Regions from separate parts of the Flavobacterium sp. FlaQc-49 genome, predicted to be linked through region 2. Evidence: riboswitches for the same ligand, from Rfam matches in the RefSeq annotation. Region 2 holds a riboswitch; the other holds the start of a gene.
What was found. Region 2 has a riboswitch for cobalamin ahead of ACHRV3_RS08630 (PKD-like domain-containing protein). Riboswitches for the same ligand answer to the same signal wherever they lie in the genome.

Region 1: it holds a riboswitch for cobalamin, as region 2 does, so the genes downstream of both, ACHRV3_RS11245 (TonB-dependent receptor plug domain-containing protein) here and ACHRV3_RS08630 (PKD-like domain-containing protein) in region 2, are expected to answer to the same signal.

The regions. Positions count from the first base shown of each region.
Region 1 is NZ_JBIPCS010000004.1:367,072-373,235, reverse strand. It holds gene cobT (nicotinate-nucleotide--dimethylbenzimidazole phosphoribosyltransferase) at 1-1,634, shown strand, start outside; gene ACHRV3_RS11255 (adenosylcobinamide-GDP ribazoletransferase) at 1,701-2,498, shown strand; gene cobC (alpha-ribazole phosphatase) at 2,483-3,025, shown strand; cobalamin riboswitch at 3,089-3,297, shown strand; gene ACHRV3_RS11245 (TonB-dependent receptor plug domain-containing protein) at 3,324-5,177, shown strand; gene ACHRV3_RS11240 (YncE family protein) at 5,183-6,164, shown strand, end outside.
Region 2 is NZ_JBIPCS010000003.1:504,543-510,706, forward strand. It holds gene ACHRV3_RS08625 (hypothetical protein) at 353-658, shown strand; gene ACHRV3_RS08630 (PKD-like domain-containing protein) at 1,133-2,266, opposite strand; cobalamin riboswitch at 2,386-2,621, opposite strand; gene ACHRV3_RS08635 (hypothetical protein) at 2,943-3,665, shown strand; gene ACHRV3_RS08640 (thioesterase family protein) at 4,744-5,229, opposite strand; gene ACHRV3_RS08645 (TetR/AcrR family transcriptional regulator) at 5,280-5,861, opposite strand; gene ACHRV3_RS08650 (hypothetical protein) at 6,028-6,164, opposite strand, start outside.

The sequences.
Region 1 (6,164 bases), on a different contig from region 2:
ATTTCACCGCAGATGAAGTACCTGATGAAGTAATCAATAAAGCTTTACAGGCAGGACATTGGGCTCCTTCTGTTGGTTTGACTGATGCTACAAAATACTACATCATCAGATCGACTGAAGTTAAAAGTGCTATCAAGAATTTATTTTTAGAGTATAATAAAAAAGCAGAGGCTCTTACAGACAATCCAGAGCAAAAAGAGCATTATAAATCGCTGAAATTAGAAGCGATTGAAGAAGCTCCAATTGGACTTATTATCGCTTATGACCGAGCAGTTCTAAATCAATTCACTATTGGAACGGTTGGCAGTAATGAAGCCGTTAAATTTAGTTCGGTTTGTGCCGCACAAAACATTTGGCTTTCGCTTACTGAACAAGGTTTTGGGATGGGATGGGTTTCTATTCTAAACTATTATCAATTCAAAAAAATACTCGATCTACCGGAGAACATCGAACCCCTTGGTTATTTCTGTATCGGAAAACCGGCTACCAATTACGATAACCAGCCGATGTTGCAACAACTCAACTGGAAACAAAAATCGGAAGTCCCTGATGTGACCGAAATTACTAATGTGCTTGAAAGTGTGGTTTCGAATCTTCAAATAAATCCACAATTAGCATCTAAGGACCAATCGGATTTCACTACACTTTTACAGGAAAAAATCGATTCTAAAACCAAACCTATCGGTGCCTTGGGCGTTTTAGAAACCTTGGCTTTGCAAATGGGACATGTTTTTGAAACTTTAAATCCAAAGATAAAAAGCCCAAATATCGTTGTTTTTGCAGCCGATCATGGAATTGCAAATCATGGTGTCAGTGCCTATCCGCAGGATGTTACCCGCCAAATGGTTGCTAATTTTCTCGAAGAGGGCGCAGCAATAAATGTTTTCTGCAAACAAAATGACATTACATTATCTATTGTAGATGCGGGTGTGAACTATGATTTTCCAACAAATGCCAAATTAATAAATGCCAAAATTGCAAAAGGAACACAATCGTTTTTACATGCTCCCGCTATGAGCGAAACGGAGCTGCAATTCTGTTTTGAAAAAGGAAAAACCATTGTAAATACTATCGCAGAAACGGATTCTAATTGCATTGGTTTTGGTGAAATGGGAATCGGAAATACCTCTACAGCAGCAGTATTAATGAGTCTTCTAACGGGTTTTCCGATCGAAGAATGTGTTGGAAAAGGAACTGGTGTTGAAGACGAAAAACTGATCCAAAAACAAAACATACTGAAAAAAGCGATTGAAAATTATTCAGGTCAAACTGAAATGCAACAGCAATTGGCCTATTTTGGAGGTTTTGAAATTATACAAATGGCGGGTGGGATGCTCGCCGCATATGATCGCAAAATGTTGATTTTGGTAGATGGCTTTATTTGCAGTGTAGCATATTTAATAGCTTCGAAAATAAATCCGAATATTAAAAGAAATGCCATTTTTTGCCACGTTTCAGCCGAGCAGGCCCATCAGAAATTGTTAAATTATTTAGAAGCGAAACCTATTTTAAATCTCGATTTACGCTTGGGAGAAGGAACAGGCTGTGCGATCGCTCTTCCAATTTTAAAATCTGCAGAAGCTTTTCTCAATGAAATGGCCACTTTTGAAAATGCCGGGGTTAGTCGCAAGTAAAGTAGTCGCAGTTTTCAGTTTCAGTCACAGCTTTCTATTTAATATAAAATTACATACTTGTTTTCAATGAAAAAAGAACTCCATATATTCTTCACAGCGCTCATGTTTTACACCCGGATTCCATGTCCAAAAAACATTGATCATAATCCGGATTATCTAAATAAAGCCACACGGTATTTCCCTTTGATAGGCTGGATTGTTGGAAGTATTTCCTTTTTGGCATTTTATGTTTTTTCTCTTTTTCTGTCGGTAGAAACTGCTGTGATACTAGCTTTTATTGCTTCTATATTAACTACAGGAGCTTTTCATGAAGATGGCTTTGCAGATGTTTGTGATGGTTTTGGAGGAGGCTGGACTAAGGAAAAAATACTACTGATAATGAAAGACAGCGCTATTGGTGCCTATGGTGCCATTGGTTTGATTTTGCTTTTTTTATTAAAGTTCAAACTGCTTTCAGAATCTATAGCACCTTTTCAAATTCAGGATTCAACAGCCCTTTTTCAAATTTTCTTATTGTTTATTTCAGCTCATGCTTTGAGTCGTTTGGCAGCGATTAGTATTATTTTCACTCATGAGTATTCGCGTGATGATGCTTCAAGTAAAAGCAAACCCATTGCTAAAAGCAATACCTGGAAAGAAATTTTGGGTTCCTTTTTCTTTGGATTAGTCCCCCTACTTGTGCTGTCCTATTTCAAATACCAGATTCTTTTGGTTTTAATTCCTGTTTTTTTGACCCGTTATTTTTTAGCGCGTTACTTTCAGAAATGGATTGATGGTTATACAGGCGACTGCTTGGGAGCTACGCAACAGGTGTGCGAAGTTGTTTATTATTTAGCACTTCTTTTGGTATGGAAATTTATTTAGTCCGTCATACCGAAACGCTCTGCGAAAAGGGCATTTGCTACGGACAGTCTGATGTTGCTCTAGCAGAACCTTTTGAACTTATTTTTGAAAATATCATTTCACAATTGCCACAAAAAGCGATTCTTTTCTCAAGTCCTTTACAACGTTGTGTAATTTTAGCAAAATACATTCAAAACGAAATCAAAACCATTTATTACCAGGAAGACAAAAGACTAATGGAAATGAATTTTGGAGATTGGGAAATGAAAAGCTGGAATGACATTCTACCCGAACAACTTAATCCGTGGATGGAAGATTTTGTGACTGTTCACGCTACAAATGGAGAATCTTTTATTGAATTACATGACAGAACCGGCGTTTTTTTATCAGAGCAAATTTCAAAAAAAGCAGAACAACCGATAATTGTTGTTACCCATGCAGGAGTCATCAGAAGCCTGCTTTGCCACCATACTTCACTCCCGCTGAAAGATGCTTTTCAGAATAAAGTCGATTTTGGACAAGTCGTCAAAATAAACCTACAGCTGTAAATTTGTTTTAGGAATTCACATAAAAAACAGACCAAATTTGAAAATTCAATAATTTTAACTTTATCTTTGCAAAAAATTTAAGGTTGTGTTACTGATTTATTTAGCACATTAAAAAGGGAATCAAGTAAAAACTTGAGCTGTACCCGCAACTGTAAGCTTAGTTCAGAAATGAATGCTTGTTGTTAACTACAAAACCACTGCTCGCTTTGGCGAATGGGAAGGTAAACAACAAGACGCGAGCCAGGAGACCTGCCTTTGTAACTAATATCGAACTCTCGGGAACAAGAGTGTAGAAATTATGACTTTAAAAAAACGGTTGTCTTTTTGTTTGCTCTTATTGTGTCAGATCCTTTTGGCACAGAACGATTCTATCACAAAATTAAAAGAAGTGATTGTTTCAGACACCAATCTTAAAAAATACTCCGGCACACAGTCTGTTCAAACCTTGAATGATTCGATTATCAATAAAAACGAGGCTTTGCTAACTGATTTATTAAATTATAATTCAACAATTTATTTTAAAGAGTACGGTCGCGGAATGCTTTCTACTGTTTCGTTCAGAGGAACCAGCGCTTCGCAGACTGCCGTAATTTGGAATGGTATTAATATCAACTCTCAAATGAATGGAAGTACTGATTTTAATACAATCTCAGGTTCTGATTATAACTCTGTCACCGTAAAAGCAGGTGGAGGGAGTGTCATTTATGGAAGTGGGGCAATTGGAGGAACGGTACATTTAAACAATGAATTAGGTTTTTATGATCGTTTTGAAAACACCTTAAGATTAAATTACGGGAGTTTTAACACCATTGGAGTTAACTACAAAACAAATATTTCAAACAAAAAATGGAGCGCTCAAATTGGTTTTTCTAAAAATAGTTCGACCAATGATTACAAATATCTGGATCGATATACCTGGAGAGGAGAACAACGTTGGAATCAAAATGGAGAATACGATGTTTTTACAATGAGTGCCAATTTGGGATATAAATTTGACGCTAAAAATAGTTTAAAATTATATAGCCAAACTTCTAATACAGATCGAAATACTTCTTTGATTACAGAAACAGATACTAAAAGCAAGTATATAAATGGTTTCAATAGAAATTTATTGGAGTACGATGGCGATTTTGGAAAATTGAAAGCAAATTTCAAAACCGCCTATATCTTTGAAAATTACCAATATTACGAAGATAATACAAAGGACTATTTTAGTTATGGTAAAACCGAAAGCTTGACAACAAAACTAGATTTAGCAGGCACACTATCTAAATCTATACAAATAAATGCTATCGTAGATTACAACCGAACTAAGGGATCTGGAACTAGTTTCGGAGATCATATTCGTGAAATCTTTTCAACATCATTACTCTTGAAGCAGGATATCTCTGCCGTTTGGAGAAATGAATTTGGTATTCGAAAAGAATTTACAGACAACTATAAATCACCCCTTTTATTCTCTTTGGGTTCATTCTATCAGTTTAGTAAATTATACCAGCTAAAATTAAATTTGTCCCGAAATTTCAGAATTCCAACTTATAACGATTTATATTGGGACCAAGGCGGTAATCCAGACTTAAAACCGGAGAATTCTTATCAGGCAGAAATTGGTAATATTTTTACTTTCAAAAACATTACACTTAGTCAGACCTTTTATTATATCAAAATAAAAGATTTACTGCAGTGGGTTCCTGGGCAAAATGGTATTTGGTCTCCACAAAACACAGCCAAAGTAGATAGTTATGGAGCAGAAACTCTGTTAAACTGGAAGGGCCATTTTGGCAAAAACTACTTTAGTGCAAACACTACTTATGCCTATACAGCATCAAAAGATGGCGAAACCAAAAACCAACTTTTCTTTGTTCCATACAACAAAGTCACCGGATCTGTTTCTTACTCAAGAAATAAAATAACTGCTTATTATCAATTCTTGCATAATGGTTTTGTATACACAAGAGCGGATAACAATCCAGATGAAATAATAAATGATTATAGTGTTTCAAATTTTGGGATCGATTATGATTTCAAAATTTTACAAACGTTCAAACTTGGCTTTCAGATTTTAAATATTTTCAATAAAAATTATGAAAGTTATGAAGACAGACCTATGCCGGGTCGCAATTTTAATATGTATCTAACCTTAAAATTCTAAATATTATGAAATTTAGCAAACTGCTTTTAATAACACTCAGCATCTCTTTATTTGTTTCCTGTTCAAGTGATGATGACAAAAACAATGATACTAATGTTGAAATAGAGAGTCCGTATAAAAATGGCTTTTTCATTCTAAATGAAGGAAGTTTAGGACAAGGTTCTGTTTCGTTTTTAAGTAAAGACTTAAGCACCTTTACAAAAGATGCCTACACTTCAGCAAATCCAAAGGACTTGATAGGGAAATATGTACAAAATATTTTCTTTGATGGTGATAAAGCTTATATCATCTCTGGTGGATCTAATGTAATTAATGTCGTAAACAGATATACTTTTAAATTAATTGCTAAAATCGACTCAGGACTAGCTAAACCAAGATATGGTGTAGTAAAAGACGGAAAAGCATATGTTACCAATGCCAACACTTATTACAATTTTGAAAAACCATTAGAAAATCCAAATGGAAATATAGATGATTATATTGCTGTAATTAATTTGACCACTAATACTGTTGAGTCTAAAATTGAATTGAAAGCAACTGGTAACAGAATTGTATTAAAGGAAGGAAAACTATACATTACTGAACCTTATAATAACAATAACCTGTTGATCGTTGACATAGCTACTAAAACACTGGAGACTATAGCTATTGGTTCAAGTGCAGACACGATGGAAGAAGAAAATGGAATTTTATACATTCTAAGAGGTCCTTACGGAGCCAGAAGTGAAATTGTAAAAGTGAAATTATCTGACAAAACAACTACCAAAATTGCATTTCCGGAAAGTTTAGATGGAGCAGGATTTTTAGACATTTATGAAAGCAAAATTTATTATACAGCCGGGAGCTCCGTTTATGCAATAAATACTACAGCAACAACGCCCTCAACAACGCCAATTTTGACTTCTACTATTGGCTATCTATATGGTTTTGCAGTTAATAATAATTTTATCTATCTAGCTGATAGTGGAGACTATAAACAAGACAGTA
Region 2 (6,164 bases):
GTTAATTCGTGCAATTCGTGTTTTTTTTTAGGTCAAACCTTATCCGTATGAAAAGAAGACTCATAGTCACTCTGTAGAAAAAAGTAATCCTTTCAATCCTTTTAATCTGTGGCAGATCTTTTTTTTTATTTCGCCACAGATTAAAAAGATTAGGAGGATTTTTTCTGGTTTGCGGTCTTGTGCTTTTGACTAGACAGAAATCTTCATAAAGACGCTGTAACTTTTGGACATGATTTAAATAACATTTATTTTTGAAGCTATTTTTTATTCATTTGCTTTTTTTTCATAACTTTAGTTATCAATCTTGGAATGAAAAATAAAATCTTAAATTAACCCTTTTAATTATAAAATTATGGTAGTACAATATAAAGGTGAGCAATACGGAAAGGAGACACAATTTACAATAAGAATCATTGGTAATAACCTTTCTAAAAGCAGTTCAAATTATCAAATAGATTTATTGGTAGGTGATAAACAATTGCCAACTTTTACCACGTCTATTCACCAGAGTTTATCAAATTGCCTGAAAGAGATCTATTTGTTCAGAAAACATAACGGGATTAAATTTGATGCTTCTTCTGAAGTTATAAATCCTAAATTAGTGCCTTACGATAAGGTTTTGTATGACTATAATAAATATGCTTTGTTTATGGCTTAGGTCATTTTACTTAGTAAAAATGCGGAAGACTGTCTATTGAGATGGTCTTTTTTTTGTTTTCATAGAGGAGGATTAGTGCTTTATAAAGAAAAATGTTTGACACGAATTTCACGAATTGGCACGAATTATTTTGTTGGTTGCGTTTTTTTGCTGCGTAATGTTTGTCCTTTCGAAAGTGGATAATTGGTACTTTACAAAGGGAAATGTTTGCCATGAATTTCACGAATTGGCGTGAATTATTTTGTTGGTTGTATTTTTTTTCTGCGCATAGTTTGTCCTTTCGACGAAGGAGAAATCACACTTGCTGAGCACTTTTTTTATGGAAAGTTCTGTGTGAATTTAAACGCGAGGAGCGCTAAGTTTTGTTCAAGGGTCGCAAAGTTTGGGGAAGTAAAAGTGATCTCTTTTGTGATAGAACTAAAAAAGCTTCAGATTGTCCTGAAGCTTTTGTTTGTAAACGAATGTTTTATGACTTTATAAATTCAAATCTTTAAAACCCGAAATTTCAGTAGAAACTTCCCCTAGCCATCCACCTTCGGCACGGTTTGAATTGTAGACTTTGATGAAGTTAATTCCTTGTAGTTTTACAGGGTTTCCTTTTTTATCTACGGCCCAATTGATATCGATTTGGGCTTTTTCGTCGGTGTTGGACCAATTGTCGGCATAGCCCCAGTCGTAGGCAGGGTTTACCCAATACGTGCCTGTTCCGGATTTATCGAATAGGTTGGCTTTTAAGAAAGTTCCTTTTAGGGTAATACTGGTGCCTTTCCAGGTTGGATAGAAAGGATTGCTATGATAAGCATTTTTAGAAATATAACCTGTTTGTCCTTGATTATCAGTCCAACGAATGTAATTGGGCTCCGATGGATTTTCAGGTTCGCTTTTGGGTTGGTAATACGTCAGCTCGTAATTTTTGATGGTTGTTGGTTTATTGTGCTCTGAGCCTGCAATTTCGTACCACTCGTCATCTGCTTTTCCGTTGTTGTTTACATCGCTGGAAACCATGATTATACCGGGTTCGGCCCAATTGCTGAACGCATTTCCAAGGACAATAAAATCGTTGCCTTCTTTATTGATAATCGTATGGTCAAATCCCATTACGATATAACCTCCAAATCCTCCAAGACTTACCAAGCTTCCTGTTGTAAGTGCCGTTTCTGCTTTTTTTCGCATGGTTTCGTCAGTGTCTTTTACAGTTGCTTCGGGTAGCGCATTTGTAAATTGCCCGGGAGCAGGAAAAAAATCAAAGACATTTTTGACTCCGTTCAGATAGGTTTTTTCTTTTACATTAACGGTGATTTTTTTAAAGATTTCACCGGAATTGTTTTTTACTCTAAAGTCAATTTTATAGGTTCCGGCTTGTGCAAACACGTACATTAGATCAAGTGTGGTCGCAATTATTTTTCCATTTAACAGCCAGGTATAAGTCACGTTATCCGGATTTTTAAGTTTAGGCTGGAGGTGAAACCATTGCATTTTTTCAATTGTAAAACCATTTGTTGGTTCATCAAATGTTACTTCCGGTAATACCACTTCGGAAGGTGTCTCATCTTTGGAACATCCAGTGAGGAATAGAGTTGTGGCTAATGCAATTAAAAATTTATTCATAAACGAAAAGAGTATTATTTTCTATTCTTGTTTTTGCTTTAAAAGCGAAAAAACGAAAACGAAAACCAAATTTGAATTTGATGTTTGTGTTCGGGCTTAAAGTTTTGCTCCACGAAAACTTTAAACTATTAAGCAGTGGCAGGTCTCCTGACTTGTTTCCATTTTGAGCAACCTTCCCACATTTCTAAAAATGCAGTGGCAAAAGATTAGATTTTGGAGATTTGAAAAATCAACAGCAATCTGTCAAAATGTTGCATGAAACTTACAGTAACGGGCTTGTTCAGGATTTGCACCTAATTCCCTTTTAATCAACTACACCGAAAAATGCAGTTGAACCATTGCGCGTACAAATGTAAATAAACTCTTTGGTGCTTTGAATGTTAATTTCAAAAAAAAATAAGTGTCTTTTTCGAGGTTCCTTTTTATAAGACAGCCCAAATAAATGGTAGAATAAATTTTTTAACGGCGGGTTATATAATACGAAATTTCTCATGATACTAAAACTATTTTTATATATTTGATATAGTAGAATGATTAAAAATAGATTGTTTTGAAGATGTATTGCTGAAAATGTTATAGTGTTAAGTCGTTGACTGATAATGTATAAATGTATTTTTTGTTAAATCAAGTAAAATTAAGCATTAGTATTAACCATTAATTAACCAATCATTGTATTATGAAAACAAAAATTATTTTAGTTGCTTTTTTAGTATCCCTTTTTATTTCTTGTCAAACAGATGAAATTGCTCAGGAGCCATCGGCTGTGGAGCAAAACAAAGAATTGAAATTTGCCGTTGATCCGGATGGCAAGATCTTACAAAATATTCCACCCGAAATTATCAGCTTAATGGTAAAGGAGTTTGAGTTATCGAATAAGAAAAGTGAAATCGAGATACTGAGAAATTCTTATGATTTTGAGACAGGGAATTTAACCAAAGAAGCAGCCGGAAGCGATGCTTATTTTAAAAAGTTGAATGAACTGGCCACTGAAAAGAAACTGACTGGCAAAGCAGCTGAAGCGACAAGTGGATATAGAGCACATGTAGCAGGTAAAGGTTGGTTGCCATGGACGCCATACGGACAAGTAATAGGAACAATTGGAGAAAGCAGACAATTGGAGGCTGTTGAATTTGGAGGTTACATTCCGAGTCCTATTTGTAAAATTGGAATTGCTCACGTAGAAGGACTTGGTTGGTACGATCAGGGATGTTCGAGAACATTAGGAACCGTTGGTTTAGGCAGAAGAATGGAGGCAATTCAGGTATATGCTGCAAGTTACTACAGAGCTTATGTGGCAGAATTAGGCTGGTTACCATGGGTAAGCAGTGGTCAGGTTGCCGGAACTGTTGGACAAAGCAGAAGAATGGAAGCTTTTCAGGTAACGAATTTTGGATACTAGACTACGGATATTAGTTCCCTAATTCAGGCAAGACTGCGAAATACTTTCTTTAGAATACACACAAAAACTCCTTAAGAAATTAAGGAGTTTTGTGTATATAAAATGATAATGAATCATTCTATTCGTACTTTAAGAATTTTAAAATATTGGTTCTTTCGGCTAAAGACAAGATACACCTCTCAATCCTTTTATGTTTTCGTCAAATAGGATCAACTAATTATTAACTAGCAGCTTGAATTAATTAGTAGGATCGCTCAACTTTACCGTTTTATAAATATCAAAAAGAATAAAAACTGCAGTAATAAGATTGGCAAATAAAAACAGGTCTAAAAAACCGCCATTTATAATTTCAAAGAGAGCAAGTATTAAAAACAGTGCAAATAAAAGCAGATTAAATATGCCGAAAAAGCAATAAAGAAAACTTAAACTTAATTTGTTCTTCTTGTCGTTTTTAAAATAAAAGAATCTTAATAGTATTAAAATCACTCCAATTGCCCCGGAAACCCAACAACTGTTTAAGTAAAAACCAAAAACCCCGAACCCATGAAACCAGCCAGGTGATTCAAAGAAATAAATGAAGAAAGCACAAATTGTCCAAATATTTGTTATGATCAGGGAGAAGGTTAGATTTTTAAAAAGGGTTTCTTTCATGTGTTGGTTTCTTTTGGTTATAAATAAAGTTTTGATGTAACACTGTGTAAACATTAATAGTGCCAGAATGTGAATAACAATAGTATTTAATTCTTGCTCTCAGTAAATTTTAATTCAGTTCTTGAAAGATTTTTTTGTAATTGTGTGAAATGTAAAAAGGGCAGAACCTTATAGAATGGTTCTGCCCTTTTTTTATTCTTTATAGTTGGATTGCGGAAAATTTAACGCAAAGCTCGCAAAGATTTTCTTTTGCACGCAGATTTGCTTAGCCAGTTCGCTATCGCTCGGGTAGCGGATTAGACTGATCTTATTTATCTCTCAAAAAAATATTTGTGCAACCTGCTAAATCTGCGTGTAAAAAAACAAGTATAAAACTAAAAAGAATTCGTAATACTATAACTAAACTTTGCGTGCGGTTATCTCCGGTTTAAGCATAACTTTTCATTTTCTGAACGATCTCTAAATAACGATTTTCAAAAACAGTTTGCTCAACAGGAACCACAACCGATTGGAATAATTGCATCAAATTATCAGCGTGATTGGCTACTTTTGTTGTTTGAAGGTTGTAATGAATGAATTTTATCCAAAGCAATGCTTTTAGTTCTGTTTCATTCTCATTCCACATTTTCATTTCTACCAGTAAAACATTATCAGTATATTGAATCAGTTGAGACTCGATTACTACGGTTTCCATTGTAGAGGCCGGTCTCATATAACTGATCTGATTGGAAGCCACAACCCAGCTCAGCGCGGTTGTTTTCATCAATTTAAAAATATCAAGATTGTAGTGTTCTGCAATTTGATCTTCACGGGTATTAATGAAATATTCAAGGTATTTTGCATTGTTCAAATGATTGAAAGGGTCACAATCCTGAAATCTGATTTTTCTTTTTGTTTTTAATACTTTTTCCATTTTTAATTAAATTATCACATACCGATTGGTATATGTAGGGTTAAATTTTTTTACTTTTTTATGTTTTTAATTAGTATGTCATCAATGAAATCCATTGCATGCGTAATGTAGGAGTCGTCATTGTGTGTGAATGCCAAAAGAGAACTGCCTTCTATCATAGTTAAAATGAGTTGTGCATATTTGTTTACATCGGTATCCGGCTGAATTTCATCTTTGCTAATCCCTTCGCTGATGATATCGGTTAGTCCATTAATGAATTTTTGAGATAACTTCTCGGCAGCTTCGAACAATAGAGGATTTACAAATTTGGTGTCAACAGAAACCCGTAACATCGGGCAACCACCTCTGTCCTTGAGCAAATCGTAATAGGAGCGATGGTAGTTGGTTATGGTGTGTAATTTGTTAATAGCACCTTCCTTGGTCGCCACCAGCTTAAACAACGGAATTATAGCAATACCGACATTAAGTTTAAACGCTTGCAGTGCCAAATCTTCTTTGTTGGCAAAATTGCAATATATAGCCCCTTTGGTCAGCCCCGTAGCCTTTGTAATATCCGACAAACTGGTTCCAATATACCCCTGTTTGTTAAAAACGGGCGCAATTTTATCCAATATAAATTCAGAAGTATTCATAGCTTGTTTGGATTTGTGACTAATAGTAGGACAAATATAAGAAACAAATACCGATTGGTATGTGAGAAAATGGTTTTTTTTTCTTAGCTATACTTTACGAGGATATATGTTAAATCGGGTCTATTGGAATTAGAAGGAATATACAATACGTATTTTTTAAAAGTCGCTAGGGACTATCTGTAATTCCAACTGAATACATAGAAAATAAAACTAAAATATAATATTCTAAACCAGTAAAATTATAGAAGTCAAAGTCGAAATGAGTTTCAGATTTTTTTTCATTTTTTTTGATTTCTCCCACAC